Linked DNA regions of Herpetosiphon gulosus. The protein of the gene in region 1 interacts with the protein of each later gene in a pairwise test. Links are inferred from orthologs where the notes say so. Each region holds a gene or a part of one and is shown in the gene's direction. Other genes may lie near its edges.

Evidence for each region.
Region 2: the proteins of mobA (region 1) and ABEB26_RS16375 interact in binary tests that used the Escherichia coli proteins (3 or more experiments, as listed by UniProt). The link is inferred for Herpetosiphon gulosus from one-to-one orthologs.

Annotation. Positions count from the first base shown.
Region 1 is NZ_BAABRU010000007.1:33,590-49,555, reverse strand. What follows is about bases 6,834-9,833. They hold mobA (molybdenum cofactor guanylyltransferase), read left to right. Parts: upstream 6,834-8,027; coding sequence 8,028-8,639; downstream 8,640-9,833. Other genes in these bases: ABEB26_RS10605 (glycosyltransferase family 4 protein), read left to right, coding at 8,664-9,833; ABEB26_RS10615 (CHAT domain-containing protein), read left to right, coding at 6,834-8,031. Outside these bases: ABEB26_RS10635 (M23 family metallopeptidase), read left to right, coding at 1-1,096; ABEB26_RS10630 (MalY/PatB family protein), read right to left, coding at 1,269-2,444; ABEB26_RS10625 (STAS domain-containing protein), read right to left, coding at 2,573-3,400; ABEB26_RS10620 (M16 family metallopeptidase), read left to right, coding at 3,655-6,285; more of ABEB26_RS10615, read left to right, coding at 6,529-6,833; more of ABEB26_RS10605, read left to right, coding at 9,834-10,019; ABEB26_RS10600 (carotenoid biosynthesis protein), read right to left, coding at 10,023-10,814; ABEB26_RS10595 (AAA family ATPase), read left to right, coding at 10,937-14,329; ABEB26_RS10590 (response regulator), read left to right, coding at 14,483-14,845; ABEB26_RS10585 (GNAT family N-acetyltransferase), read left to right, coding at 14,876-15,781; ABEB26_RS10580 (PAS domain S-box protein), read left to right, coding at 15,947-15,966. UniProt on the Escherichia coli protein: Transfers a GMP moiety from GTP to Mo-molybdopterin (Mo-MPT) cofactor (Moco or molybdenum cofactor) to form Mo-molybdopterin guanine dinucleotide (Mo-MGD) cofactor.
Region 2 is NZ_BAABRU010000011.1:197,294-213,098, forward strand. What follows is about bases 4,869-7,707. They hold ABEB26_RS16375 (molybdopterin molybdotransferase MoeA), read left to right. Parts: upstream 4,869-5,589; coding sequence 5,590-6,825; downstream 6,826-7,707. Other genes in these bases: panD (aspartate 1-decarboxylase), read left to right, coding at 5,155-5,532; ABEB26_RS16380 (phospholipase D-like domain-containing protein), read left to right, coding at 6,843-7,707. Outside these bases: ABEB26_RS16330 (DUF4388 domain-containing protein), read left to right, coding at 1-671; ABEB26_RS16335 (GTP-binding protein), read left to right, coding at 680-1,255; ABEB26_RS16340 (roadblock/LC7 domain-containing protein), read left to right, coding at 1,248-1,625; ABEB26_RS16345 (protoglobin domain-containing protein), read left to right, coding at 1,642-2,187; ABEB26_RS16350 (hypothetical protein), read right to left, coding at 2,200-2,838; ABEB26_RS16355 (hypothetical protein), read right to left, coding at 2,842-3,723; ABEB26_RS16360 (HAD family hydrolase), read left to right, coding at 3,931-4,599; ABEB26_RS16365 (hypothetical protein), read left to right, coding at 4,638-4,859; more of ABEB26_RS16380, read left to right, coding at 7,708-8,063; ABEB26_RS16385 (hypothetical protein), read left to right, coding at 8,077-8,472; ABEB26_RS16390 (magnesium chelatase ATPase subunit I), read right to left, coding at 8,466-9,497; ABEB26_RS16395 (metal-sensitive transcriptional regulator), read right to left, coding at 9,506-9,793; ABEB26_RS16400 (alpha/beta fold hydrolase), read right to left, coding at 9,806-10,627; ABEB26_RS16405 (HD domain-containing protein), read left to right, coding at 10,870-11,472; ABEB26_RS16410 (anti-sigma factor family protein), read right to left, coding at 11,474-12,343; ABEB26_RS16415 (sigma-70 family RNA polymerase sigma factor), read right to left, coding at 12,374-12,961; and 2 more genes. UniProt on the Escherichia coli protein: Catalyzes the insertion of molybdate into adenylated molybdopterin with the concomitant release of AMP.

The DNA of each region.
Region 1 (15,966 bases):
AATCAATCCTGATACAACCAATTTGTGGATGCCAACCTATCCTGATACTGGCAGGATCGAAAATCCAGCCTCAAATAGCACAGTAGCAGGTCTTGTCTCCATTCGTGGCTGGGCTAAGGTTACTAGAACTTTCCAGACGAACAGCTATAAACCTGCCAGTGGTGGCGCAATTGAACGAGTTGAAATTTGGATGTATCTCCCAAATTATCAAAATTTCATCAAACTTGGTAATGCTAAGTATGGTGAATATCGTAATGATTTAGGTGGTAATTTTGGCTGGAGTTTTACTTGGGACACATCACGAATTACTGCTAGTCGCTATCAAATCCAAGCGCGTGCTGTTTCAACAACAGGAGGAATCAGTGTCTTAGAAGGCTATGAATCAGGATCAGTTTGGGTCAATACGAGTGGCCCTCAACATCAAACAAAGTGGCATATGCGTTACAACTTATCAAACGGAAATGCCGATTTCTCATTCAATTATGGCCAAGCCAATGATATTCCTATTGTTGGTGATTGGGATGGTGATGGCAAAGATACCCCTGGCGTTGTACGTGGCAATATGTGGTATCTCTCAAACAGCTACGGTGAGCCATATACTATTAGTTTTAACTTTGGTGAGGCTGGCGACATTCCAGTGGTTGGCGATTGGGATGGCGACGGCAAAGATACCCCTGGGCTTGTTCGTGGAACAATCTGGTATATCTCGAATAGCCTTAATGGCGGCTGGGCCGATCGTTCCTTTGGGTTTGGTGAGGCTGGTGATATTCCAGTCGTTGGCGATTGGAACGGCGATGGCAAAGATACGCCGGGCGTAGTGCGCGGCATAACATGGTATCTTTCCAATAACCTCAATGGTGGCTGGGCTGATATTTCGCTTGGGTTTGGTGAGCTAGGCGATAAATTCATCGTTGGCGATTGGGATGGCGATGGCGATGATACCCCTGGAGTTGTGCGTGGCAATATGTGGTATCTATCCAATAATCTCAATGGTGGCTGGGCCGATCTATCCTTTATGTATGGCGATCCCGCTAACTATCCCATTGTTGGTAATTGGGATGGCGATCGGAATAGCGATATTGGCGTAATTCCCTAGCATAATCTAACCAATAAAGCCAAACAGCCCGAGAATCAATCGAATCTCGGGCTGTTTTTGATGCTTATCCAGTTATGATTGAAAGCTTCAATCATAACTCCATCACCAACTGCCAACAACCGAACCGATCCCTGATCCCCGATCCCCAATCTCCATTCTTATGTTCTATGCTCTATGTTCTATGTTCTTCCAATGCCACTTGCATGCGCCGCAACCCTTCAGCCAACAATGAGCGCGGCGTGGCAAAATTGACTCGCCAAAAGCCCAAGCCAGCTTCGCCATACAAGCCGCCCTTTTCTGGACCAACTTTGGCATGGGTGCGAAAACGCTCGGTCAATTCCTCTTCGCTCCAGCCAGTTGCCCGAAAATCGAGCCACGCCAAGTAGGTGCCTTCGAGTGGTGTTAGCCGTACCAATGGATTGTCGGCAAAGGTTTGTTCGATCAGGCGATAGTTTTCGCGCAGATAGTCATGCAGCGCATCGAGCCATTCAGCTCCCGATTCGTAGGCTACCGCTAGGCCAATATCGCCAAAAACCGTGCCAACATGATAGCCGCTGCGGCCTTTTTCGGCTTCGTAACGCTGGCGATGCTCCTCGTTGGCAATTACGCCATACGAAGTCGTTAGGCCAGGTAAATTAAAGGTTTTGCTGGGAGCAGCCAAGGTAATCAGCTGGTCGGCCAAATCGGGGCGTAAACGGCCAAGCGGGGTAAATTCAGTAAATAAGGCCAAATCGCAGTGAATTTCGTCGCTCACTACAATCACGTTATATTGCAGACACAAATCGGCAATTCGATTTAGCTCATCGGTGTTCCAAACCCGGCCAACCGGATTGTGTGGGCTGCACAAAACCAGCATTTTGGCTTGAGCAAGTTTGGCCTCAAGATCAGCAAAATCAATCTGGTAGTGACCATCGACTTCGAGCAAACGATTTTCGATAATTGTGCGGCCATTCTCGGTGATTGCGCCATAAAACGGTGCATAGACTGGTGGCTGAACGACAATCCCATCGCCAGCTTGGGTAAAAGCTCGCACAGCGACATTTAATGCAAACACTACCCCTGGATTAATCACAATTTGCTCTTGGGGGATTTCCCAATTGTGGCGAGTTTGATTCCAATGTTGAATGGCTTTGAACATGCGCTCAGGTCTCGCCGCATAGCCATAAATTGGGTGTTGTGCCCGCTCGATCAGCGCCGCAGTCACGGCTGGCGGCGAGCGAAAATCCATATCTGCAACCCATAACGGCAGCACATCAGCACCACCTAAGAATTGCTCACGCATATCCCACTTTACCGAATTGGTGTTAACTCGATCAATCACTTGATCAAAGAAATCCCCAGTGATCATGAATGCTCCCTCACGGCCACAAACTGGCTGCTACAGCGAGAAAACCTAGCAACAACTCGGCGCTGAGCCGCACACAGGTTCTGTTGGCACTCATTGTACTACCAATTTAGGTCAGATTTGGGCTTGAGTTAGCGCCGCATCGGTTTGCTGCTTTGGCGTTTCTGGCGTTCAAAGGCATATTCAACCCCGGCCTGTAAGGTGCCTTGAGTGCGCACGCCCTGCAAATTTACCCCGAGTTGCACCAAGGTTTGGGCCATTTCAGGCCGAATGCCCACCAATAAAACCTCGGCTCCGACCAATTTGGCCGCCTGCGCCGATTGAATTAAGTTGTGGGCAACTTGGGTATCAACTACCGGAACCCCAGTTACATCAATTAATACTGTTGAGGCTTGCTCCTCGCTGATGCGTTGCAATAAGGCTTCGGTAATGCGGCTGGCCCGTTGTTCGCCCAAAACGCCAATCAATGGGACAACTAACACACCTTGCGAAAGTGGAATAATTGGGGTTGAAAATTCGGCGATTTGGCTGGCCTGCTCACGAATATGCTGTTCCCGCGCTTTGAGAATCGTATCCGAGAGTTTCATCGCCCCAGTATAGACAATCGCATGCATTTGTTGCATCCACCACAAAAGCGCAGCAGGATTATCGGCAAATGTCGCATTCAGATCTTCGGTAATTACCTCAACGCCCATGTTGATGCCGAACAAAATATCTTCAACAGTTGCACCTTGTTCAGCGCGTTGTGGACCAATTCGCATCAGAAAATTGGGCATCGCCTCAACTTTACCAGTGCTGAGATCGCTCACAAAGGCCATGTAGGCATAGCGAATTGAGGTTTGCAATTGATCATAGCCAAAACTACGATACAAATTAATTTTGGCTGCGAAGACGCGATCGGTGGCGGTAGTAACGTAGCGATCAAGGTGCGCTTGAATATGCTCAAGAATAGATTGCATCGATAGGCTCCGTTGTTGCGGCATCATTGATCGAACATAGCGATTGATCAGAGTGGCGCTAATGTATTTAGTTGATTACCAAGGGCTAAAAACATCATAGCCTAGAATAATCGTGCTCGCAATCCTGTTTATGCGCCCGTACTAAATCCCCTTTTAGTGTGAATTACGCTTGCCAATGTTAATAGCTTGCAAGCGGCACGGTCAGCTTTTCGGCTCTATAATACTGACAGGTTTCTTTTGCAGGAGACAGCTGAATGACACTTGCAACCAATCTTCATCGGCTACCCAATGGCTTGACTGTGCTCACCCGCGAGGTGCATACCGCACCAATCGCGACCAACTGGATTTGGTATAAAGTTGGCGGGCGCAACGAACGGGTGGGCATTTCGGGCATTTCGCACTGGTGTGAGCATATGTTGTTTAAGGGCACGCCATCGATGCCCAAAGGCGCGTTTGATGCCACGATTGCCCGTAATGGCGGTACATTCAATGGCTTTACTTGGATTGACTACACCGCCTATTATGAAACCTTGCCAGCCGATCGTCTCAGTTTGGGGTTGCAAATCGAAGCCGATCGCATGGTCAATTCATCATTTGATCCTGATGAAGTGGCTTCTGAACGCACAGTAATCATCTCGGAACGCGAGGGCAACGAAAACAGCCCGAGTTTTTGGCTTGATGAAGAATTGCGTTCAACCGCCTTCAAAGTGCATCCCTATCGCAATGGGGTTATCGGCTGGAAGAGCGACCTGCGAGCCATGACCCGCGAAGATTTATATACCCACTACAAGACCTTTTACGCTCCCAACAACGCAGTTTTGGTGGTCGTCGGCGCGTTCAACACCGACGAAGTGCTCAAACAAATCGAAGAATTGTATGGCTCGATTCCCCAAGGCTTGCCCTTGCCCGAAGTGCGTGGCGAGGAGCCAGAACAACAGGGTGAACGCCGTGTGCATGTTTCGCGGCCTGGCCCCAACTCAATGATTCAAATGGCTTTCCATGCACCACCAGCCACCTCGCCCGATTGGGCCGCCTTGACTGTGCTTGATGCCGTCTTGACAGGTGGTAAATCGCCTTCGTTCACGGGCGGCGGCGCTCAAACCAATCGCTCAGCCCGTTTGTATCGGGCCTTGGTTGAGGGCGAATTGGCAACTGGCGCTTATTCATCGTTTATGGCAACGCTTGATCCATTTTTATTTGAAATTGGGGCAACCGTGCGGCCTGATCGTACAGTCGAGCAAGTTGAGCAAGCGCTCTACACTGAAATCGAGAAGCTGCAACAAACGCCAATTAGCGAGGCTGAATTGCACAAAATTCAGCGCCAAGTGCGGGCCCAACAAGCCTACAGCCTCGAACGGATTAGCAATCAAGCCATGATGTTGGGGATGTGGCAAACCCTTGACTCATATGAACGTGCTGATAGTTCGTTGGATGAGATTGCGGCGGTAACTGCTGCCGATGTTCAACGAGTTGCTCAGCAGTATCTCGCACCAAAACAGCGCAATGTTGGGGTCTTTACGCCAAGCAATAGCAGTGGCGGAGGCCAAATTACCCCAACTGCTCGCACATTTCACCCAGCCTTAAGTTTTTATAATGCCAAGGCGGCTGAAGCTGAAGCCACCGCTGCCGCCAACAATGCACCGCCAGCAACCCGCCATGTGTTGAGCAACGGCATTGTGGTGTTATTGCAGCGTAACCCCAATAGCCCAACCGTCAGCATTCAGGGCGAAATTGCGCTGGGTCAAGTGCACGAGCCAAGTGCATTAAATGGTGTGGCGGTGTTTACTGCTGCCGCACTCACTCGTGGCACGACCACCCGCAGTTTCCACGATATTACCAATCTTACCGAAGATCGCGGCTGCTCGATTGCCGCTAGTGCAGGCCGTCACACCACCTCGTTTGGGGGCAAAGCCTTAAGCGATGATGCCCCATTAATTTTAGAATTATTGGCTGATGTGCTGCGCAACCCGACTTTCCCTGAGCGTGAAATCGAGCGTTTGCGTACCCAATTTACCACCATGCTGCGCCAAAGTGAGCAAGATACCCGTTCGCAGGCATCGAAAGCTGCGCGGGAACAACTGTATCCCAGCAATCATCCTTATTATTTTTCACCCAACGGCTCGTTAGACACCGTGCCTGGGATTACTACTGCTGATCTTGCCGCCTTTGCCAAACGTTATCACCCTGCCGCCACCACCATCGCAATTGTTGGCGCTATTGACGAAACGGCGATTTTGGCCGAAGTTGAGCGTTGGTTTGGCGATTGGCAAGGTCAAGGCGAGCCACCAACGACCGCCGTACCAACTGTCGATCTGCCGCCAACTGTGCTGCGCCGCGAAATCGAGGTCGCAGGCAAAACCCAATCCGACTTGGTTTGGGCCGTGCCAGGTTTGGCTCGCACCGACCCCGATTTCTATGCAGCGATGATGGCCAATTTAGTGCTTGGTCAATTGGGGTTGATGGGGCGTTTAGGCGAAAATGTGCGCGATAAACAAGGCCTTGCCTATTATGCCACCAGCCGGATCGATGCTGATGTTGGGGCTGGCGCGTGGATCATCTATGCTGGGATCAATGCCAAGAATGTTGATCGGGCACTGAGTGCCATCCAAGAGGAAGTTGATCACTTGCTGGCCGAAGGTATTAGCGAACTCGAACGTAGCGATTCAGTGGCCTATCTCACAGGCATGCTGGGGATTAGCCTTGAGGCCAACAGTGGCATCGCTAATATGTTGCTGAATATCGAGCGCTACAACTTAGGCCTCGATTATGTGCAGCGCTATCCCGAGATTATCGGATCGATCACGCTTGAACAAATTCATGCTGCTGCTAAACGCTTGCTTTCCAGCGAACGCTATGTGATTGGTGTGGCTGGCCCAGCCGCCTAAACTAAGCATTTACGTTTAAATAATAGCTGGATGAGCTATCAATTAAGTGATTGGCTCGTCCAGCTATTATTTATGCGGTTGCTCCAAACCATAAACGTCGTGTGCTTGCTGATTAGACTACTAACCGCAAAAAACAAATAATTCTTTGCTGGTTTTAATCCCTCGGCTCACTCTTGCCCCAACAAGCCCTTTAAGTGTATGATGCTGCTAGTTTCGCACTGTAGCGCTATGGAGTTGTTGCGTATGAGTAGCTATGCCGACTTTGAATTAACGATCAACCCAAAAGATGCTGAAAATAGTTTTGTAGTGCATGGGCGCACAGCCAAAGGCATGCAAGATAGCGATAGCCTAATTTTGCCCGTTGATGATCCGCGCTATCAGGCCTTTCAAACCGCCTTGGATTATAACACCCCTCTTACTGAAGATCAGGTGGTTGATTTTGGAATTGTGCTCTACGAAACATTGTTGAAAGGCAAAATTTGGGCGTTATTTACAACAGCCCGTGAGACGGCTCGCTCCCAAGGTCAATCATTGCGGATTAAACTCAATATTGATGCCAACAACCCTGCTTTAGCTACAGTTGCCACGATTCCATGGGAGTTTGCCTGCGATAGCGCGGGAATTCCCCTGACAACCGATCATTCAATCTGTCGATTTTTGACTTTTCCTGAATCGGTGCCAGTTTTGAGTTTGGGCCAAGAAAAATTACGGATCGCCTTAGTGGGAGCCTTGCCAGCCGAAATGGCTACTACCCATCCTGTCGATATTCAAGGTGAACTAGCGGCGATTCATCGTTCGTTAGAGCCGTTGGTTACCCAAAATCAAGTTGAAATTATTGAAGAAACTCAATTAACTGCGCCGAAACTTCAGCGGCTTGTGCGTGAATGGCGACCACATATTGTGCATTATGTAGGTCATGGCGATTTCCAAGGCACAACTGGAGCATTAATTCTCGATGATGGCAATGGTAAAAAACATCTTTCAACTGCTCGTACATTAGCAACGCTCTTGCGCAATTCCTCGGTGCGTTTGGTGGTGCTGAATGCTTGTAAAACCAGTACGGTTTCCTCAACTGCCTTGCTGCGCGGAATTGCCCCAGCCCTGATGGCAGCCAATATTCCGGCGGTTGTGGCCATGCAATCATCAATTTTAGATACAGCAGGCAAGGCCTTTGCTGAGGAATTTTATCGGGTACTCGCAACCGGTACGCCAATTGATGCTTGTGTTGCTGAAGGACGTAAAGCAATTATTGCCTATAATTTTGGCCAGCTTGATTGGGGCTTGGCGACGCTGTATATGCGGGCTGATGATGGAGTGTTGTTCAATCTTCCTAATCCTCCAGCGCCAAGTAATCAGGTGGTAACCCCAACCACAGCGCCAACGAACGAAACCGCTCCTCCCGCAACGCCAACTTCTGGCAATAGCATCAATAATTTCATGGGCAGCGGCAATACCTTTAGTGGCGGTAATTTCTCTTTTGGCAACGTGGTGGCTGGTAATCATAATCAAACGACTATCAATCATGGTTCTAGCCAGCCAAATACTCCAAGTTCAGCGAATGATAAGCAACAAGCCCTAGCAGCAGAGCGTGAATTGCTGGCGCTCAAAGAGAAGAATTTACATAACACCAAGATGCAAATTGCTAAATATGGGATTGGCGTGCCTGTTCATTTATTGAACCAACAAGATGACTTGCGCCAAGATATTGCGGAAATTCAAAAGCGGATTACGGAATTGAGCCAATGATGGCTGAGCTTGGTTGTGTAATTATTGCTGGCGGCAAGGCGCGACGTTTTGGTAGTGATAAACGCCGCCTGCGGTTGTGGGGCGAGCATGGCCTAACCTTGCTCGAACATACGCTGGCAGTTGCTCAAACGATGTCCAATCAAGTTGTCATAAGCTTAAACGATCCGACTGAGTGGCCTGAATTAAGTGTGCCATTGCTTCAAGATGCTGTGCCTGATGCTGGCCCGCTGGCCGGAATTGTAGCGGGCATGCGCCAACTTGCGACTGAATGGACGTTGGTGTTAGCCGCCGATTTGCCCTTACTCTCAACCGGATTGTTACAAGAATTGCTGAATCTGCCACGCCATAGCTTGGCAGTCGTACCGCAACGCCAAGCCGATTCGCAACAGCGTGGTGGGTGGGAACCATTGTGTGCACTCTATCAACGCGCTTGCTTGCCCCACTTTGAGCAGGCGTTGACCACTGGTCAATATCGATTAACCCAACTGATTGAACAACTCCAGCCCCAAGTTTGGCCAATCACCAGCACTAGTCCGTGGTATCAGCATTTACATAATCTCAATCGCTTGGACGATTTGCACCAACTGGCAGCAGTTAAGGTACTATAGCCAAAATGCTAGTTGAGGCCTGTCATGCAGCGTGTGGCTTTTTGCACCCCAGTCAATCCAGTTGAATCGGGTATTTCGGATTATAGCGAGGAATTATTGCCCTACTTGGGGCAGTATGTTGATCTGACCTTGGTGGTTGATCCTGAGGTTCAGCCGACCAATCAACAACTACTCGCGAAACTGCCGATTATCCGCATTAGCGATTTAGCCAAGCAGCATACGCGGCAACCCTTCGATGCAATTATCTATCATATGGGCAATAGCCCTGCCCACAGTCGTTTTTGGCAAAGTTTGCAAAGCTTGCCTGGAATTGTGGTGCTACACGATTATGTCTTACACCATTTAATGCTTTGGCATGCTGCCAATCGCTTGAAAAATGTCACAAGCTACCGCCAATTAATCCAGCACTATTATGCTGAGAACGGCACAAGCATTGCCCAACGTATGGAGCGTGGTCAACTTGGCGATGCAGTATTCGATTTTCCGCTTTCTGAGCCAGTTATCGCCCAAGCCAGCAGCCTGATTGCCCATAGCCAATATGTGCTTGATCGAGTGCAGCAACAGCGTCTCAATTTGGCGACTTCGCTGGTTCCAATGGGTGTGCCCTTGCTGCCACCGCCTGATCGATTGGCTGCGCGTCAAGCGCTCCAATTGCCCGCCGACATTCCAATTTGGGCCAGTTTCGGCCATATCAACCCTTATAAACGGATTGAACAGGCACTTCAGGCTTTTGCCCAATTTCGCCGTAACTATCCCGATGCACGGTATATTTTAGTTGGTAGCGTCTCGCCGAGCTACGATCTCAAGGCCTTGCTCCAACGTTTGCAGCTTGGCGAAAGCGTCCAAGTCACGGGCTATGTTGATCATGCTGATTTTAACCGCTATGTTGCGGCGGCTGATCTTTGTTTCAATGGGCGCTACCCTTCGGCTGGCGAGACTTCGGCCAGTTTGTTGCGCTTGTTGGGTGCTGGCCGCGCAGTGTTAGTTAGCGATATTGCTACATTTAGCGAATTGCCCGCCGATGTGGTGGCGCATGTTCCCGTCGATCGCGATGAAGTTGCCTTGATCGCGGCCTATGCCCAGCGTTTATGGGCCGATGTTGCCCTACGCGAGGCCATGGAAACCAATGCCCGCCGTTATGTCGCCGAAAAGCATAGTTTGCCCTTGGCCGCGCGAGGCTATGCCGATCACCTGAGCCGCGTGCAGGGCTGGCCGCGCTTGGAACCGCAACGTGAGCCATTGTGGGATATTAATACCGTCACCATCCACCATTCAATCGCCCAAACGATTGGTCATAAAGCTGCCCAACTTGGCTTAGTTGATGACGATGCGCCGTTGCTTGATCGTTTGGCGGCGCGGCTACGAAATTTATTGGCATAATTGTTATTGAATTAATTGATCGTAACGCCAATGCCAAGCAATCTGGCGTTGTTGCAAGCGCCAGCCAAAGCCTGCCAACAACAATAAACCCAAGGCTCCCGCAGCTAATTGCTGATGGGTCAGATTGACCAGCGTGAACAGTGCTAAATTGAGCAAATAGATTGCAATTGGCAAGTTGAGTTTGGGGCTTTGGGCTGCTTTGGTTGTGCTTTGCCCAAGCATTTCAGTTGCCAAGGCTAAAATGAAGGCTAAGCCCCACCACGCTACAAAATTGGCGGTTGGAATTCCAAACAGCGGGCCGGTTTCGAGCCAAGTCCAATAGCGATTGACATACACCGCCACTGGCTCGATCACCAAATCAAACAGCATGGCAAGGCTGGCAGCACCCAAGACCGTTGGCCAAAAACCAACTTTTGGCATGAGCATTCGACTTAATTCGAGTGCGCCTGGCACAACCAACAGCCATGCAAACGGAATCGCCAAGGGCACAACGCCAACAATTTCGGGCAAAAGCACAGCATTATATTGATATGCACCAAACGGCCAACCTGTGGTAACCCCGAGATGCTCGGTAAGCCACGAACCAACCGCAATAATCAGGCTGCTGAGCCAACCTAGCTTACCATAACGTTGAATTAGCCACCAAGCTGCCAGCCCGCCCGGCACGACCAGCATCACGGTTGCCATAAATTCGCCGCCAGCTGGCACTAGATCAAAGGCCAATAATGGCACGCTCCAAGCCCAAACGAACAAGTAGCCCACCCAAACCCAATGCCCCACACGTAGACTAGCCACAAAGTTCACCCCTGAAATAGTAAAATCGTCTCTTGCGATCCTACTCTACTGCCGCTAGGATGGATGTATTCATGTTCAGAATTTCTGCGTATGCTTGATCGTTTGATAAAGGACGCACCTGCATGGCCGCCAACCCTCAGATCAGCAGCTTTCTGCCACGCTATGTCCTACAACGGCTTATCGAAGAGCATCAACCGCGCCAGCCGCTAGCCGAAGATCAATTGGCAACGGTTTTGTTTGCCGATTTTTCTGGTTTTAGTCGTCTCAGCGAGCAATTTGCCTACGATCAAACCACAATCCTCGAATATATTTCCGATGTGCTCAACGACTCATTTAGTCAACTAATCGACACGGTGATTGCCCACGGCGGCGATGTGGTGAAGTTTGCTGGCGATGCATTAATTGCAATTTGGATGGCTGACGATCTTGATCAATTAACCCAAAATACCCAGCTTGCAGCTCAATGTGGCCTAGCGATTCAAGCAAGCTTTAACAATCCTAGTGAATCTGAGCGTTTGGCGATTCGGGTGCAAATTGGGGCTGGCTCGATTTCAAGTTTTATCGTGGGCGGTGTGAACAATCATTGGGAGCAATTGATTACAGGCGAGGCGCTGTTACAAGTGCATTTGCTTGGCTCGCAAAGCTTTGCTGGCCAAGTGATCATTTCGCCCGAAGCGCGTTCGTTGATTCGCAAATATGGACTGGGCGAAGATTTACGTGCTCAGGCTTTTCGCCTAACTGCGATGGCCGAAAATTTGCCCTTGCCAACAATTAATCAAACTATACCTGATTATCCCACGGAACAACTGACCCCGTTTATGCCCACGGCGGTGATTGCCCGCATTAATGCCGGTTTGCACGAATGGCTGGCCGAATTACGCCATTTGAGCGTGATGTTTATTAACGTGCCAGCTTTGAGCTTTTTTACCACGTTAGAGCAAGTGCAAGCCGCAGTCAGTGCCTTGCAAACCGTGATTTTTCGCTACGAAGGTAGCATCGACAAACTGTCGGTTGATGATAAAGGTGTAAGTTTGCTGGCGGCCTTTGGTTTACCGCCGCTCTCGCATCGCGATGATGCTGAACGGGCGGTGCGCTCGGCTTTAGAAGCCTCAGCCGCATTGAGCAAACTCAGCTTAACTCACACGATTGGCATTGCCACTGGTCCAGCCTTTTGCGGCGAGATTGGCAATAGCCAGCGCCGCGAATTTACCATGATTGGTGATGTCGTCAATCGCGCTGCGCGTTTGATGGAAGCCAATCTTGCGCCAATTCTCTGCGATCAAACCACCGCCCAAGCTAGCCAACAGCATGTGCGCTTTCAAGTACTTCCGCCAATTACGATTAAAGGCAAAAGCCAGCCAATTACAATCTATCGCCCACAACAAACCAACCACAGCCCCGACCAAATTCGGCCTCGACGCTTGATCGGGCGGCGGCGCGAGCGTGGGCAAATTGAGGCTTTATTTAGCCAAACTCAGTCAACCATTCAACATGTGGCGATAACTGGCGATAGCGGCATGGGCAAATCGGCTTTGTTGTATGAGGCTGTTGAAATTGCCCAGCATTACGAACGCCAAGCTATGTTGATTACCAGCAGCAGCCTGCGTCAATCGGCGCAGTATCCAGGCTGGCGTTTGTTGCTTGAGGCTTGTTTGGCGGTTGAGCAATGGCCCAATCAAGCGGCTCAATGCTATCAATTAATTATTCAGCGTTTGCAATTGCCTGAACATCTAGCTAAATCGGTGCAACTGTTGCACGATGTTTTAGAATTACCAGGTCGCGCTGAAGCCAATGCGACTGATCACGCTCAGCAGGTTCAAATCATCCATGAATTAATTGGCCATGCCTTGTATCAACTGCATGCCCAACGCCCGTTGGTCTTATGCATTGATAATTTGCAGTGGTTCGATTCGTTGGCCTTGGCGACGCTTGAATTGTTATTGCAACAGCATGGCGACATTATTCTGATCACGACTGCGCCAGCCACTGTAGCATGTCTTGAGCCCCAGCAAACCATCCATCTGCAAGCACTTGATCCGGTGGCGTGTATCGCGGTGGTTGCTCAATCGTTGGGCGTACAGGCGATTCCGCCAAGCGTGGCCTTGTTTATCAATCAGCGTTCAGCAGGCCACCCGTTGTGGAGCATCGAGCTAGCCCAAGCCTTGCGCAATGCTGGTATGATTCGAGTCAACAATGGGGTTTGCAAGCTCGATCAATTTAGCCAACTGGAAAAACTCAATCTCCCAAGTACAATTCAGGGCGTGCTGGTCAGCCGTATCGATCAACTGCCGCCGCAACCTCAATTAACCCTCAAAATCGCCAGCGTCATCGGCCATGATTTTAGTTTGGCGGTGCTTGATGCGATTTATCCAGTAGCCCATGAGCGTGAGCAGATTCCAGCGCACCTTGAGTTGTTGCTGCAACAGGGTTTTATTCACGAGGCTGCCGAGGGCTATCAATTTAGTCAGGCAATTATTCATGATGTGGCTTATTCGTTGTTGTTGTTTGGCCAACGGCGGGCCTTACATCGGGCAATTGCCGAATGGTATACTCGCGAACATCCGCATTTGGTTGAGGCAGGCAGCAGCCTTTTGGCCCATCACTGGAGCCATGCAATCGATCCTGATGAGCCGGAAAGCCGTCAGCCTGCGATCGATGCCTTGCGGCGGGCGGGTGAGCAAACCCTTGTGCGCTGTAGCTATCGCGAGGCGATTCCGTTTTTCGAGCGAGCCTTGCATTTGCTGGCAATTGATGATGATTTTGCCGCGCAGCAACAAATTGTGCGCATGCAATTTAATCTGAGCCAAGCCCGCTGGCGGTTGGGCGACCATAGTATGGCCTTGACCAATTTGGATGCGGCATTGGTAACCGCGCAACAAATTGGTGATGGGGTTGGTGAAGCCGATGTGCTGCGCCAATTTGGCAACATTGCCTATGTCCAAGGTGACCTCTACACTGCCCAACAACATTTTCTAGCCAGCGTAGCCCGAGCACGCAAGGCCAATTATCCCAGCGGAATTATTAGCGGGGTTAGTAATGTTGGCGTGGTGGCGTTTGCGCGGGGCGATTATCAAGTTGCCCGTGAAGCTTATCGCGATGGTTTAGCAATTTCAATCGAGCAAGGCCACGATTTTGGCATCGCCGTCAATCAACTCAATTTGGGTGGTTTAGCGATTGTAGAACAAGCTTGGGATGAAGCCCGCCATTATTTGCATCAAGCGTTGAGCTTGGGTTATGCCAAACACATGACTTTAGTCTGTTTGCATAGTTTGGTGGCTTTGGCTGAATGGCGTTTGGCGACCAATCAAGCTGATGCCAGCGCTCACTTGATTCAGATTGTGCTGCATCATGAAGCAATTGATAGTGAAATTCATGCTGCAATTGATAAACTCAAACCCAAGCTAATTCAAATTTTGGGCGAGACCCAATGGCTGATTATGAGCCAGCGCCCGACAACGCCATTTGAGCAAGTACTGCCTGCGATTATGCAAGAATTGGCTACTGAAAAAGCCTAAGTGCTATGCTACAATAACGGTATCGCACCAACCAAGATCGAACTATAACGCCAATTTGGGACAAATTGTTAAGATCTCGTCAGCAAAAGGTCTAGGCACGATCTACCAAAGCCGTTACAATAGACGACGGTATGATCAAGAATAGAGGTATATATGCCGACGATTTTAGTGATTGAAGATATTCCCGATAATGCAGCTTTGGCCCGTCGGGTGCTGAATGCCTATGGCTATTCGGTGCTTGAGGCGGCTGATGCTGCCAGTGGGCTGGATATGGCCCTCGAACAACATCCCGACCTGATTTTGCTTGATTTGGGGCTGCCTGATGCCGATGGCCAAACCGTGGCCGGAGTGTTACGTGGTACACCCGAGACTCAAAACATCCCGATTGTGGTTTTTACCGCTTGGCCCGAAGAAACCGCCCGCCAAATGGTTCGTGCCTATGGGTGCAATGGCTTTATTCGCAAACCTTTATCAGTGATCGATTTTGCTCAAGCGATTGCCAGTTACCTTTCCTAAAAGGCTTAGCACCATATATCAAGGATGTATATGACTACAGATGGTTTTCACGATGGTTCGGCCATAGAGCTTACGCCAGCAGCCAGCTTTACCATTGATGAATTGGTCGCAATTTATAACCAAACTCGGATCGATTATATTGTGCCAATGCCAATGAATAGCCAACGGCTCGCTGAATATATTCGGTTATATGATGTTAATTTGGATGCTTCGTTTGTCGCCAAGGCCGATGGCGACATTTTAGGCCTCGCGATGTTGGGCGTGCGCCGCGATCATGCGTGGGTCACTCGTTTGGGGGTGTTGCCCAATCGACGTAAAGGTGGAATTGGCCGCGCGTTAATGGTCGCCATGGTTGAAGCCGCCCGCCAACATTGGCTCAAATATGTCCAGCTTGAAGTTATTTTGAATAATACTCCCGCGCATAAGCTGTTTTTGGCGCTGGGCTTTGAGGAAACCAACCAGCTTTTGGTGATGCGGCGACCGCCAGGCCCAGTTAAACAGCCTGCTGTTGGCTCAATCGAATGGCTCGATTGGTCGCAATTACAACGACTTGTGCGCCAACAACCTCGGGGCGTACCATGGACAAACCAAGCTGATTCATATGATCACATGGCCATGGTCGAAGGATGTCGGGTCAATTTGCCTGATGGTGGCCGTGGTTGGTGCATTTTTCGTCGCCAACCCTTGGTGCTCTCGCATATTCGCTTGCATACCGAGGTTGGCGATCCCAATGCGGTTGGCTCAGCGCTACTGGCCCATGTTCATCAACGCCATAGCCGATTGGATACCCAAGCCGAGAATATTCGCTGCGATGACCCACACTTGGCAGCCTATGAACAGCATGGCTATATTGAAGCCTTCCAGCGCATCGAAATGCTTTTAAACCTTGTAGCCAACGAACGGGTCAATAAAAATCCCCCCCAATCCGCATCATAAACGGGACTAAGGACAAATCACAATAGCAGTCAGTTTGGGGAGGAAATAGGTATAATCACAAAGCGCAGTTGTTCTAATGTTGGTTAACCTTGAACAACGCTGGTACGTTGGCCTGAATCAACACAGCACAAAAGTAACTTTTGGCACAGTATACGAGGTAGGGTTATGGCTAGTGGACTGACTGA
Region 2 (15,805 bases), on another replicon or contig:
TGCCATTAATTGACTTGATGCATGTATTTCATCATGGGCGCAAAACCGGTCGTCTCTTGATTGCAAATGCTCCATTCAAAGCGATGTTGTGGTTTTTCGATGGTGCGATCATCAATGCAGGGGTTGTCACCCAAAATGCTCACGAACGAATTTCGTGTGGCGAACAAGCAGTGTTTGATATGCTGGCTTGGGATGATGCCCAATTTGTCTTTTTGCCACCCAACCCACAAGAGTCGGTGTCGGTGCAAATTCAACGTTCGATCGATTGGTTGATTATCGAAGGCTTGCGCCGCCGCGATCAACCGCAACGTTTGGCGGGCACGACTAAACTCCAACCAACCTCGCGTTTACGTTTGGTGCCAATGTTGCGGCAAGCCAGCGATATTACCCTAACTATCGAAGATTGGCGCATTTTGAGCCAGTTGGTGCAAGAATTAAGCGTGGCCGAACTCGTCGAAGCCACAGGCTGGAATTACGATCAAACGCTCAAAGTGCTGCATCGTTTGATCGCCTTGAATTTGGTGGAGGTGTGTAGCGAGATTGTTGTTTCTCAGCGTTCGCTTAGCCCAGTTTTGATGGCTCCTAACCACGAACATATGGTTGAGAATCGGGTGCGTGGGTTGGTTCAAGCAATCAAAGCGCGGCTGCGTCGCACCAGCGCTAGTGCGTAGGAGTGACAATGGTCAATTATAAAATTGTGATCACGGGAGCATACGCGGCGGGGAAATCGCAATTTATTCGTACCGTCAGCGAAATTGATGTGGTCGATACTGATGTTCCCGTGACCCATGCCGAGGAGAAGGAACTCAAACATCATACAACGGTTGGTTTGGATTTCGGCACCTTGAGCATTGATGCCGAACAACGCTTGCTCTTATTTGGCACACCTGGTCAAGAACGTTTTGATTTTATGTGGGAAATTTTAGCCGAAGGTTGTTTGGGCTATATTGTTTTAGTGGATAGTTGCCGCCCCGCCCATTTTAACGAGACGATTGTTGTGTTGGAACGCTTTGCGGCCATGACCCCTGTGCCATTTGTGGTTGCCGCCACAAAACAAGATTTACCCGGGGCTTTGCCGCCAATGTATATTCGCCGCCGCTTGGGACTACCAACCGATATTCCGATCCTCGCTTGCATTGCCACCGATTATCCCTCAGTAAGCGATGTGATTAGTACTTTGCTTGATCGAATCGACGTTTTAGCCCAAGATTCTTCCTCCTCCTCTGAAAATCACAAGGAGCATTCTCATGGCTAGTCGTTCGGAACAAATTAATACTATCTTAGGCCAATTGGTCACAAACAATGGTAATGATATCAACGGGGCTGCATTAATTAGCTCCGATGGGATTTTAATTGGCTCGCGCATGTCGGCGGATGTGAATGCCGATCGCATGGGCGCAATCGCCGCAACCATGATGGGGGTTACCACCCGCGTGGTCAACGATTTGAAAATTGGTAAAGCCAATGAGGCAATTGTTAATGCTGAAAGTGGCTATCTCTTGGTTATGCCGGTGGCCGCTCAGATGATTCTAGCAATCATTCTGCGCCAACACGCCAATTTGGGCATGATTCGGATTGAAGCTCGTGAAACAGGTCGGGCCATCGCCGAACTGATGACCGCTTAATTCAAGGAGGTAGCTCATGGCAGATCGTCAAAGTTGGAGCGTGAAGGGAACCGCAATTCTGACCGAGTTGGTAAAAATGATGGATGTTTCGGCTGCTGAATCGCAATTACTCGGCAGTTTGCACGATAACGCCAAAGCGCAAACTACAGCCTTTACCGATGCTTTTTACAAACGCTTGCTTGGTCACGCCGCCACTGCTGAATACCTTGATGGAGTTTCAGTTGAACGCTTAACAGGCATGCTCGGTATGTGGTTTAGCGATCTGTTTCGCGGCAATTATGATGAAGCCTATGCTCAACAGCGCCTGAAAATTGGCGAAATTCATGTACGGATCGGCTTGCCTGTGCGTTATCCTTTGGCTATGCTCGATGTGATTATGCCATTCGGCGAGCAAGTTGCCGCCACCAGCAGTGACCCTGCCAAAGCGATGACTGCATTTCGTAAAGTATTAGCCCTCGATGTTGCCCTCTTTAATCAAGCCTACGAAGATAACCAATTGTCGCATTTGGCCGATTTGGTTGGCGGCGAGCGCCTAGCGCGTTTGTTGCTGGCTGGTCAATAAGTTGTGCCTACTTCAATTCCGCTGTTGTAACGCCCGAATGTTCATCAGACAACCGGAAAAATCCCAAATTAAATCGTCGTGATCGAGGCGTAAGCGCTGTTCACCAATGTTTACCTCTATCTGATTGAGCAGTGGGATAAGTACAAATGTGCCCTGTGGCGGCGTATTACCATCGTGTAAGCGCCGCCGCACCACGTTCATGCCCTCGCTGAGTAATTGTTGGCTCAGTTGTTCAAGCAAGCTATCACCTAGCCAGAGATCACTGATCTGTTTGGCATGAATTAGCTGTTGCCAATTAGTGCTGATGAAGGTAATGCGCCGAAAACGCTGGGCTAGAATTGGCTGGGGCAATGTTTGCAAGGCTCCAACTTCGAGCCGCCAATAATGTTCGTGGGCACGCGGATGCTCAGGTTGTTCGGGGATAAGTTGGCTGCGCGTGGCTTGGCCGACATGCTCAATTGGCGCATACCAGCGAATTTGACCACCCTCAGCACCAAAGGCTTTGGTTTGATACCATGCCAAGATGCCAGCAGCCATGCGGCGTGGAGCATGAGCCAACGGAACACGATACCAGTGCTCTTGTTGAATTCGCTGCCAATCGGCGTGGTTATTCAAAACTGCGACTAAAACAGGGGTGTTGGCCTCAGGCATATCTTACTCCAGATCAAGAATCTCAGGCGCGAAGCGTTGTACATCGTTGCGTGCCCGTTCAATTGCCAAATCACCAGCTTTAACCTCAAGCATCAAATCATACTCACGCTGATAGGGCAAACGTAGCAGGCTGATCAATTCAAATGGATTGGCCAAATCGCTATGTTCATGCCAAGTTGGCAGTAACAATTGTTGGCGCTGCCCAAGCCGAATTTCGGTTCGCGGTGAGCTAAAATGCACTTTGGGCTTGCGCTGAATTGGCCATGTTGCCAAGGCATAATTTAAGGCTTCAGCATTATTCAATTGAGCTGGATTATAAAGTTGATGATGCAGCCAATCGAAAATCACTGGAACGTTGGTTTGGGCATGAATATGCAAGGCATCAAGCAAACTCCAGACCCGTCCATCAGCTTCAAGTGCTAAAACATTGATCACCGCTGGATCAAGTTGTCGCAAACTAGCAACGCTTTGGGCTAAAGCACTTGCCCGATCGCCATATTGAGCCCCAATATGCACCACAATCACCGGATCAGCACTGCCCAAATTGGTTAAATAGGCTGCGGCGCTCGTGAGATAATTCAGCGCATACTGGCGAATTTGTCGATCATGGCTGTTGAGCAGCACATTGCTTGGCACATGGTAGGTTAGGCGAATCTGAGCTTGTTGGGCATAATTGCCGATTAATCGGAATTGCTCGGCGGCTTCGGGCCAGGTATTCAGCAATTCGTAAGGCCAAGCAGGCAAGCGATAACAATGAATTTGTTGTTGTTCCAGATAGCGCAGCACATCGTAAAGATACAAGACCCATTGGCTTAGCTGCTGCTGGTTGGGTGCTTGCAAATCAGGGCGTTTGAGAATCCGGCCACTCAGGCCCAGATAACGCATGGGTAACTCCACAAAGGCTAGTTTGGGTGAAGATTTCCAGCCTTTGTGGAATGGATGCTATGCAGAACATAGCTGGTAAATCTATTCACTCACTGTATTTAGATACAAAACATGGCGATTTTTCGCATGCAAGCATGGGTAATTTGCGAAATTGGCTGAAAGTTGCATAATTATTCTTTGGATGATGCGCCTAACTAGGAGCAGGTGATGGTCACAACTACCCAGCGATTTCAATTGTTGGCCTTCGATTTAGATGGAACCTTGGTCGATTCGGCTCAAGGAATTGTCGATACCGTGAATCAAGTGCTGGCAGAACATGGCTTTGCAACCGCTGCCTATAATCATATCGCCCCGTGGATTGGCTTGCCATTACAGATCTTTTGGGAGCGCTTGACTGATTTTCAGCCTGAAAACTATGGCATATTGACTGAGCGTTATCGCACGATTTATCGTGAAATTGCGATTCCGAGCAGTCGCTTGTTTGCAGGCGTGGCCGAAACCATCGATCAACTCAAATCGGCAGGCCATCGTTTGACGATTGCTAGCTCAAAAATCACGCCAGTGAGCAGCGCGGTGCTGCGCCAAGTTGGCTTGTTTGACTATTTTGATTTGCTGATGGGCAACGATTCGGTCAGCCAACCTAAGCCTCACGCTGAGATGTTGGCTAAAACCTTGGCCTATTTTGGGCTGAATCCAACCCAAGCCTTGATGATTGGTGATACCACGCACGATATTACGCTTGGACATAATGCCCACGTTGCCAGTTTGGCGGTTACGACTGGCACCCATGATCTGGCAACATTAACTGCCGCCCAGCCACTGGCAATTTTGGCGCAACTAAGTGAACTGCCTGCTTGGTTGGCGCAACCAGCCTGAATGGTACAATAACAACATCTCAACTTCTGGAGGATTGTATGCCACAATATAAAAATCGCATGTATCGTAAGGAATGGCTCTCGGAACGCCGTAAATTGGCGCGAGCTTTGGAAGGCCTCGAACACAACTGGGATCTTGAGGCCGAAGGAATTGTCTTACCAACTGACGATGATGGTACTACCTTGACGGTTGAGCAGCTGCGCGAACGGATTGCCGACCTTGATGGCAAGCTTGAGCGTTATCCTAACCCGCAAAAATAGGCCGATTTTTGAGAGTCAAGGTTCCTTTACCCCCTGGTAGATTGTTAATAATGGTTGGGTGGAATTCGTAGCCGATTTGCATGCCCTCACCCGCGAGGCGAGGGGGAATCATCCGATCATGACCATTGGCATGCCCCTCGCCCGCCGCAGTGGGAGAGGGGTTGGGGTGAGGGCATGAATAAACCTTTAATAAAAGCTACTTGCGTTCGGCCAATCACAGCCGTATCATGGTTTATGGCGGCGACTGTTGATCGATGGGATGAACAGCGGCGACCAACCTAAGGAGTAATCAACGATGATTCGTACCCTCGTGCATGCCAAAATTCACCGGGCAACCGTGACTGGTGCAGACCTCAATTATGTTGGTTCGATAACCATTGATGAGGATCTGTTGGAAGCAGCCGGAATTTGGCCATTTGAGCGGGTTCAGGTAGTCGATGTCAATAATGGAGCACGCCTCGAAACCTATGCAATTGTGGGCGAACGTGGCTCAGGCACGATTCAACTCAACGGTGCAGCGGCGCACTTGGTCAATGTTGGCGATTTGGTGATCATCATGGCGTATGCCCAAGTTGATGCCAAGCCCGAAGAGTGGGAGCCAACCGTGGTGTTTGTGGATGAACAAAATGCGATTACCGAGGTTAAGGCCTTGTTTCCAGTTGGTGGTCGCTAGTTGTTGTGAGGAGCGTGCCATGGATTGGGTTTTGCGACCCATCCATGGCCTTTTTTTATGACGTTACTTGCTGTTGCTGATGCTCAAGCGGCGATTCTTGAGCGCATGACCACCCTTGCCAGCGAACGAATCGACTTAACTACTGCCTTAGGCCGCGTGCTGGCTGAGCCAATGTACGCCGACCGCGATGCACCGCCATTTGCCAATTCGGCCATGGATGGCTATGCGGTGTTGGTCGCTGATTTGAACAATGCCAGCGCTGATAATCCGGTGGCGTTGCAGATTATTGAGCGGGTGGCGGCGGGTGCTGTGCCACAACACCAATTGCGAGCTGGCAGCGCTATTCGGATTATGACCGGGGCGCAAGTGCCTGCCAATGCCGAGGCAGTTGTGCCATTTGAAGAAACCGATGAAGGCCAACCCAATGCCCAAACCGAAGTTGTGCGCATGTTTCAGCCAACTCAGCATGGCAACAATATTCGGCCTGCTGGCGAAGACATGCAAGCTGGTAACTTGGTTTTGGCGGCTGGTCAAGTGTTGAATGCTGGCAGTATTGGGGTTTTGGCAACGATTGGTGCTGCGCAAGTGCCAGTCTTTCGCCAACCACGAGTGGCGATTATTGCAACTGGCGATGAGTTGGTTGATGTGGGTATTGAGCCAAACGCAGGCCAAATTCGCAACTCGAATGGCTATGCTAATGCCGCCCAAGTGCGTGAAGCAGGCGCAATTCCAATAATGTTGCCGATTGTGCCCGATAATGCTGCTGCCTTGCGAGCAACTTTAGCTCAAGCCGTCGCTGAAGCCGATGTATTATTAACTTCTGGTGGCGTGTCGGTTGGCGATTACGATTTGGTCAAGCAAATTTTGAATGAAGTTGGTAAACTGGAATTTTGGCGAGTGCGTATGCGCCCAGGCAAGCCCTTGGCTTTTGGTTCGATCGATGGCAAACCAATTTTTGGCTTACCTGGTAATCCAGTTTCGGCCATGGTTTGTTTTGAGTTGTTTGTACGCCCAGCTTTACGTAAGATGGGCGGATATCAACAATTGCTGCGACCGAGCGTTTGGGCGAAGTTGCTTGATGCCGATTTGGAAAGCAATGAGCGTCGCCAATATCTGCGGGTGATCGTTAAAAGCAGCGCTACTGGCCTGACTGCCGAATTAACTGGGGCACAAGGTTCGGGCTTGGTTAGCTCGATGGCCCGCGCCAATGGTTTATTGATTGTACCCGAGGCGGGACAGGGCATTAATCGTGGTGAATTAGCCGAAGTTGTGTTATTTGGGGAATTGCACTAGTTGAGGGAGCGTCGCGCATGCCGTTTGAGTCGTTTCAAGATCTGATAACAATGCTGGTGGTTATTCTCGTGCTCCAAGTGAGCTTGGCATTGTTGTTAATTGGCGTGCGCAAATGGCGACCAACGCGCTATCAACGCTATCCGCGCATCAGTCTGCCGCCAACCAACGACGAGCGCCATCAATTTCAGTTGTATATGTCGGGCGAAGAGCTGTTTCCGGCCATGCTTCAAGCGATTGAATCGGCGCAGCGCTTGATTTTGCTCGAAACCTTTATTTTCAAGGGCGATGATTTAGGCCACAAATTTCGCGAAGCTTTATTGCGCAAAGCACGCAATGGCGTGGCCGTCTATGTGATTATCGATGGGTTTGCCAACTTGGTGGTTCCGCGCAAATTCAAGAAGTTCCCGCCCGAAATTCAACTGTTGAGCTATCCGGCTTTTCCGCGTTTATCGCAGATTTTCGATATTGGTTCGTATGCGCGTGACCATCGCAAACTGTTGGTGGTTGATAACGAAGTGGCTTTTATTGGCGGCTACAATTTGGGCGAATTGTATCGTACTGAGTGGCGCGATACCCATGTGCAGGTGCGTGGCCCGATTGTCAGCAATTTGGCCGAAATGTTTGCTTCGCAGTGGAACCGCTATCGTCGCCGCCTAACGCGCTTGCACATCGACCTCGATTTGGAATGGCAATCGACAGTGCGGGTGCAACGCAACGACGCTGGCCGTTTGGTTTTCCCAATTCGTTCGATGTATCTTGATGCAATTGAACGGGCTGAACGCTTTGTTTACATCAGCAACGCCTATTTTATTCCTGATCGGGCGATTTTAGAGGCATTAGTAATGACCGCACGGCGCGGGGTTGATGTGCGAATTTTGGTTCCAGCTGAATCGAACCATGTGCTAGCCGATTGGCTGGCACGCCATTATTTTGAATTTTGCCTGCGCCATGGGATTAAGATTTTTCTCTATGAAAATGCCATGATTCACGCCAAAACCGCTACGATCGATGGAATTTGGTCAACGGTTGGCACGGCCAATCTTGATCGGCTGAGTTTAGCGGGCAATCATGAAATCAATCTAGAAATTTATAATGCGGCCTTCGCCGAACGAATGCAAGAAATTTTTGCCTGCGATATGGCCAATGCCCGTGAATTAACCTTGGCCGAATGGATTAAGCGCCCATGGTATACCAAGGCCGCCGAATTGGTGCTCTCGCCGTTATGGCCAATTTTGTAGAAATGGAGCAAGCATGCTCAAACGCAACGAATCTTTAGCCTTTGGCCGTCCATTTTTGATTACGGTGATTGCGATTGGCTATGTATTAACCGCAATGTTGGAAGTTGCGGTTGCCTTATATGGACGAGTGCCTGCATTCCTTGAACAATTTATTTTGTCTGATGATCCGTTTTTGCTGATTGTGACGGCATGTTTTCAAGTAATGATGGGTTTGGCACTATTTCAAGGCTGGCGGGTGATGTGGTGGGTGGTGATTGGCAGTGCCTATCTTTCAATTGGCAGCTATATTTTGGATGGCTTGTTGGGTGAGCGCTGGGCTTGGGGTGGCATGTTGTGGAATGTGGTTGTGCTGGCCTATATGAATTCGCGCGATGTGCAGGCCTTTTTTGGGCGTGAAGTCTATTATTGAGTTTGCAAGGCTTGAGTGATCAAGTGCTCATCAGTTTCATGCTGCTGCAAAAAATCACTCAAATGTGGGCTTTGTCGCCAGCGCAAGGCCATGGGCGCGACCGCTTTGATATCGTTGGGGGTGGCACGAACGCGATCATCAGCCGCCGCCCGCGCCCGCGCCGCCTCAAGCAACACAATTTCGGCACGATGCGAAGGGATTGCCAATTGGGTGATGACCTGCATGGCATAGCGTTCGGCAGTTTTGGTCAAGTGAACTTTGGGCAAGAGTTCGCGAGCTTTGAGCACATCGAGGCGTAATTGGGTGGTAGCTTGGGCGTAGGCCATGCGAAAGGCTGTACGATCTTGGCGAAAAGCGATCGCACGACGATAAATTTCCAAGCGTTCGCGGGCATTTGGCAGTGGCCCAACCCAAACCCGCAAACCCAGCCGATCCAAAATTTGCGGGCGCAGCCGACCCTCTTCCGGATTCATCGAGCCAATCAAAATCAAGCGACTTTGATAAAGCTTGACCATTGCCCCACGCCGCACGAAGGTTTGGCCTTGGGCGGCTGCGTCGAGAATTGCATCAACAACGGCGTGATCAAGCAAATTAATCTCATCAACATACAGCAAATTATGATTTGCCCGCGCCAAAACCCCTTCTTCGAGCACTACCCGCTGTTGTTCGATTGCAACCCGTTCGTTTAAACCACCAACCACATCCTCTAGCCGAGCGTTGAGGGGCAGCTCGATCAAGCGCATCAGATCATCTTTGAGCCGTGACTCGCCCCGCGCCAAAAAATCAAGGCAGGTTGGACAAAGATCGCTCTCGTCATCAGGGGGGCAATTATTCTCGCAGCGCGAACGTTTGACCAAGGGCATAATATCAAGCAAGCCACGCACGGCGGTGGTTTTGCCTACACCGTAGGGGCCACTTAACAAAACCCCACCCACCGCTGGATTGACCAAGGCCAAGGTGAGCGCCGTTTTAAGCTCACGCTGGCCGACAATTCCGAGCAGTGGATAGGGCAATAGCTCATTCATGGGGCGCTTTATTTCTCGCTAACGCTGCGGGTAGCCGCAAAAATTTCGAGAATCTCAGTGATGGCCTGTTCGCGTTCGCCCTCGTTGGGTGAGCGAATTGCATTCGTCACGCAAGTTGAGAGATGGCGTTCGAGCACCAAGGCATCGACTTTTTCGAGGGCACGTCGGATAGCCAATGTTTGGCGCAGCACGTCAATACAATAGGCATCCTCTTCAAGCATGCGTTGAACGCCACGCACATGGCCTTCGATGCTTTTGAGTCGTCGCACTAATGCTTCAGTTTGTTCATCGATCATGAACTAGCCCTACTACGCCGCTTCTGCCGCAGCTCGCGCTTCGTTGACTGGCCGCTTTAAGAAGGCGTGAAGCACCTTGTTAAATTGAGCTGGCTCGTCGAGGAACGGAAAGTGGCGACTTTCAGGCATCACAAACACCTGAGTATTGGCCATATCGCGCTGCAAGAAAATATCGGCCTGATTGGGATTAACAATATCGTCGCGAGCACCATGAATAACGAGGGTTGGAATCGTCAATTGTTCAAGTTCAGGCCGTAAATCGGTGCGCATCATTGAGCCAACTGCGCGGCGCAAACTCTCTTCGGTGGGCTTGACACTATCGTCGAGAATTTCGCCATAGGCCGTATCGTTGACATTGCCTAAGAACCAGCGAAACAAAAACTTGGTGACGACTGGCACTCGCGCCATAGCTCGCGAAACATACTGATTATCGGTGAGTTTGAGCAAGCCTGAAAGCGATGTACCAACGATCGGAGCACCAATCGCCGCAACTCGGCTAATCCGATTGGGGTGGCGGATTGCAGTTTTGAGCGCGACCATGCCGCCCATGGAGTGGCCGACCAGCGGAACCTTATCGATGCCCATCGCATCGAGAAATCGAATCACTTGATCAGAGAAATTGGTAATGCTAATGCTCTTGGCAGTACTCGTTTTATCTGAATCACCAAAACCCCAAAAATCGAACGAATATGTGCGGAAATCTTTGGAAACGAATTCCATCGTCGGCATCCAGTATCGCCACGAACCGAGCCAGCCGTGGAGAAATAGGACTGGACGACCACGCCCAAAGGTCTCGTAATGCACAACTTGGTCATCAATGACGATTACGCTCATGGTGATGCTCTCACGTTGCAGACTGCTGTCAACCAAACTATACCATACCGCCTAAAGCTCGGCAACGCAGGATTGCCAGCAACAATCGGTTCACGGTTGAGTGGTCGCTGTAGTGTACCCGTGATAGCACGTTTATGTCAATTCTCAAAAGTAGGATCTACAAGGGGGACTTCTGGGTCAATTGTAGGTTGGGCTTGTCGGGTAAAATGGCAGTCTGTGGTATTTCCCAAGAGGTGAGTTGGATGCCAGATTTTCGTGCTCAGATTCAGCAATATATTCGTGAACACGCTTTGCCAATCGATAAATATAGTCATCAGCCACGTTTGTATCAATTAATTTTAGCTATCGGCCAAGGCTTGAGCTATGATGATGATGTGGTCTACGCCGCTGCTTGGTTGCACGACTTGGGCGTGTTTATCGGCCATCGTCCAAGTGATCTTGCCGCATTGGCGGCTTGGGATAATGTGGCCTATGCCTTGGAAAAGGTTCCGGCTTTATTGCAGCAATGGCAGTTTCCGCTTGAAAAAATTAAGGCAGTGTTGACAGCGATTGCCCAACATAGCCCGCAGCAAACGCCAACGAGTATTGAAGCAAGTTTGTTGCGCGATGCTGATATATTGGAGCAACTAGGGGCGGTAGCAATCTTGCGAATTGTCAGCAAAGTTGGGCGAGATACGCGTTATCAAACCTTTGATCAAGCTTTGGCGACGTTAGAACATAATGTGATGCAGTTGCCGAGCCAACTGCATTTGGCCAATTCGCAACAACTGGCTCAAGCGCGAATTGCGGTGTTGCAGCAATTTATTACGGCTGCCCAAGCCGAATCGCAAGGGCAGCCGTGGTGATTTAGGGCTGTTTGAAGTTTTTGAGCCAGTAGACCATAGCGGCGGCCAAGCCAACGCCTAGCACTAAGGCGATGCTAAACCAGAGTAACAATGATGGTTCAGGCTCTGCAATCGTAACTGACACAGGCTGAACTACTGGCGGCTGCTTAAGCTCTGGCTGCTCCAAATCGAGCGTATCGGGTGATGACGTATCGTTTTGCTCAAGCAGCGGGTTATTCAAGGGACTGCCAGCCATAGCGGTGGCTTGCTCAGCGCTCATGCGGGCCATATCAGCAGTATCGCTGATTGGGATTGAGCTATAGGCCATGGGCGTTGGATAACCCTCAATCATCGCTGGGGCTGCACCACCAACCATTGGATGCATGCGTGCCATATCTTCGGCATCTGCGGTGGTTGGCTGATCTGGATCGGCTGGGCCGCTATCGCTCCCCGCGCCCATGGGCGGAGCTTCCGCAGTTATAGCATCGTTTTCAGTTGCCATGTGTTCTGATACACCATTGGCGGCTTGCGGATTTATGCTGTCGGCTACTGGAGCCATGGTCATCGATTGCTCGGTTTGATTCGTCAGTTGTAAACCAACCGTGAGCATTAAGGCAAATGCCCCAACCACACCGACCCAACGCATCCAACCGCCGAGCCAGAAGCTGCGTTTGGGGGCATGAATTGCTGGATCGAGGGTAAAGCTACGGGGTGGACGCACAGGCGGGAGTTCTTGCAACAACGCCTGGATCGAGCGCAACTCGTCAAATTCCGCAGCTAAACCATGGTCGTACTCAAGCTGTTGATCCAGTTGAGCTTGCTCGGCGGCGCTAAGCTGACCATCAAGGGCTGCCGAAAGAAGTTCTTGTTGTTGTTCAGATATTGGTGTCATTGCATACCCACTTGTGTAGTCATATCACGCTTAACGTTCGGCAGTTGGCAAAAGTTCCCGACTTTTAAGATAATCGCGTAACTTTGCCCGTGCGCGACTGAGCCGCGATTTGACCGTCCCCAGTTGGGTATCAGTAGCCGCCGCGATTTCTTCGTAGGCAAAGCCTTGAATATCACACATAATTAATACTGCGCGTTGATCTTCGGGCAAGGTTGCCAAGCCTGCTTGAATCGCTGCCTGTAACTCGCGATTGATCATATGCTGATCGAGCGGCAACGATTGATCCTCGAATTGCTCGCCTGGGCTATCATCATCGCCAGCTAACAATTGATCCATCGAGGTGGTACGGCGGCGTTTTTGCGCTCGTAGCACATCGTAGCATGCATTGGTGGCGATGCGCAGCAGCCAAGCGGCAAACGAGCCTTCGCGAAAACGCTTGATCGCCTTAAATGCTGAGATAAAGGTATCTTGCGCCACATCGGCAGCGCTATCGCTATCGCCAAGCATTCGATATGCCAAACCATAGACTCGCCCTTCGTACATGCGCACTAATTGATTAAAGGCTTCAACGTCGCCATCCTTGGCGGCGCTAACCCATTGTCGTTCTGCATCGGTCATGCAGGCCATTCCCCCACACCCATAACGGGTTCTGCTCCAAAAGGTGGTCGGAAGCAATAGCCCATATCATAGCATATCAACCGCTCATTCGTTAGTATCAGGCCCCAAGGGTTTGCGCAACAGGTCAAGGAATAACTGGGCGGCGTTGGTAATATGGCGGTCGCGATGATGCACGACGTTATAAACGCGGCGGGTTGGCACATTGGCTAAATGAATTTGGCGCAAACGGCCAGCCGCTACTTCGCGCCGCACGGCCATGGCTGGCACTAAGGCGATGCCCAAGCCAACCTCAACCGAACGTTTGATCGCCTCTAAATTGCCTAGCACAATTGGTTGTTTGGGGCGAATTTGCTGGGCGTTGAGCAATTCACTGACGCTGGCTTGCAAGGCTGAACCTTCCTCGCGTAAGAGCATGCGTCGCCCGTGTAAGGCCTCGATATTAATCTGTTTCAAGCGTGCCCATGGGTCATCAGGGCTGACAATCACGACCAATTCAGTCGTCAAAAACGGCATAATGATCAATTGGGTATGCACAATTGGCGAGCCAACCAAGGCCAATTCAAACTCGCCTGAAATGACTTGAGCTAGCAATTGTTCAGTGTTGCCAGTGCCAATATGTACCACAAACTCAGGGTGTTCCCAGTTGAAACGTTGCAGCAAATCGGGCAGGGCATAGGTTGCCAAGGTATTGCCAACGCCCAACAGTAAGGTGCGTTCGCTTTGACCAGCGGCGGCTCGCACCGCTTGCTCGGCAATCCGTTCGAGGGCAATCATTTGCTCGGCATGCGGCAAGAGCGCTCGCCCAGCCGCTGTTAGCTCGATTCCTCGGCTTAGCCGCTCGAACAAACTAACGCCTAATTCGCGCTCAAGGGTCTGAATTTGCTGGCTCACGGTCGGTTGAGTTAGATCAAGTTGCTCGGCAGCCCGGGTAAAATTGCGACTTTGAGCTGCTGCCACAAACATCCGTAATTTTTGTAAATCCAACATACGTGTTCTCGCTGTGGTGATTGTGGCCTGCACTGTAGCATAAGTTTAAGCCGATCAAAAATCGCAGCACCTTAACGATGCTGCGATAGACACTTGATTGGTGATCAACAATTAGGGATGAATGTACTTGCGTTCTTTGGTGACTAAGCGGCCATCGCCAGCGTTGACCTCGACCTTGAGCATAATTTCGTCGCCAGTGTTATAGCTGTCAGGAATGTTGAAACTGGCGCGATATTGGCCCGAAACTTCTTCGGCGACTTCGCCATAAAAACTGCTAAGTTGCTCTTTTGAAGGGGTTTGGTAGATCATGGCTTTGGTATCGCGCTGCAAATCCTCCAACAATTTACCATCAAATTCAGGGCTGGTTAGGCCGATGATGTAGGTTGGAATTTTGGCTTTATTGGCTTTGGTCACGATGCTGTCGTAATTATCGCCTTTGCTGGCAGTATCAGCGCCATCAGAAATCAAGACGATGAAGGTTTGGCCTTTGGCACGGCGCAATTGGGTATAGCTGATCGCCAATGCATCGTAGATCGCGGTTTGGCCTTCGGGTTTAAGCTCGGTGATACTTTGGCGCACTGCTTCAATATCATCAGTTAGTGAATGGTCAACCGTCACCAACGTACCAAAGTGAATCAAGCCAACATTGGCGTTTGAGGGCAGATGATCGAGAAAATCGAGGGCCGCAATTTTAGCTGCATCAAGGCCGCCATCGGTTAAACCCTCTTTGCTTGGCCCCATACTCCCGCTGGTATCCATGACCAACATAATATTAAGCGGATCTTTGACCCGTGAGAGATTGACCCATGAAAAGCCTTCGATCGGATTATCATTTTGAAAGACACTCACATTTTGGCGTGGTACATCGGTTATGACACCAGTTGGGCGCATGACGCTCAAGTACATATCAATTTCAGGGAAGCGGGTATCGTCAATCCGATTAATTTCAACCCCATCGATATCTTCTAGCTGCATCAAACCATTGCTCGTATTGCCTTGGTTAAAATCGGTAGTTTCGCCATTGGCTTCGGCTGTTCCAAACGAGGTATTTGGTACGGTATCGCGGCGCGACAAAGCATAGATTACCAACCACATAATTGCTGCGGTTGCGATTGCGCCCGCCAGCCACTTCAAGTGGGAAGGCTTCTTTTTGGCAACTGGGGTAACTTTGCCCGATAACCAATCTTGGATTTGCTGACCAAGGTCTTGGGCGCTTGGGCGTTGGCTGGGGTTAGCGGCAGTAGCTCGTTGCAAAATGCTGCGTAGCGTGCCATCAATTGCTGGTAGCATTGCCAAAGGGTTGCCTTGTGGGGCAAATTGACCACTAAGCATCCACGCGATCAATGCTCCGATGTAGTAGATATCGCATTGAGGGCTGGGCTGTTCGTTGACTGGCAAGAGTTGGGCTGGAATTGGCCCAGCCTTTTGACCAGCACTGGGATCAATTTTTGGCACGATTGTGCCTTGTGAACCAAGATCAAGCAGGCTTGGCCCATACAGATTGCTGGCAGTGAGCGCGGTGCGTTGGCGATGATTGAATTCAGCAGTTTCAATTAAGCCTAAGGCATATTGGGCCGCAACCTGCGCTGGCAAACTTCCGGCTGTATCCAATAGTTGTTGGAGCGTCAACGACTGCACATCTAAAATTGCTACTTCGCTACCAGCTTGGTCGGCAATCTGGACGACCATTTGTTGTTTGCGCAAGGCATCAGGAATGCGGCTTTCCCACCAAACGAGGTGCGGAATGCCCGATTTTTTGGCCATAAAAAAACGACGATGGGTCGATTGCTTGCCACAAGGGCCAATCATTTCAAATGGCACAGGCAGCGATGGGTAGGTTAACGTAGACATTGCCTC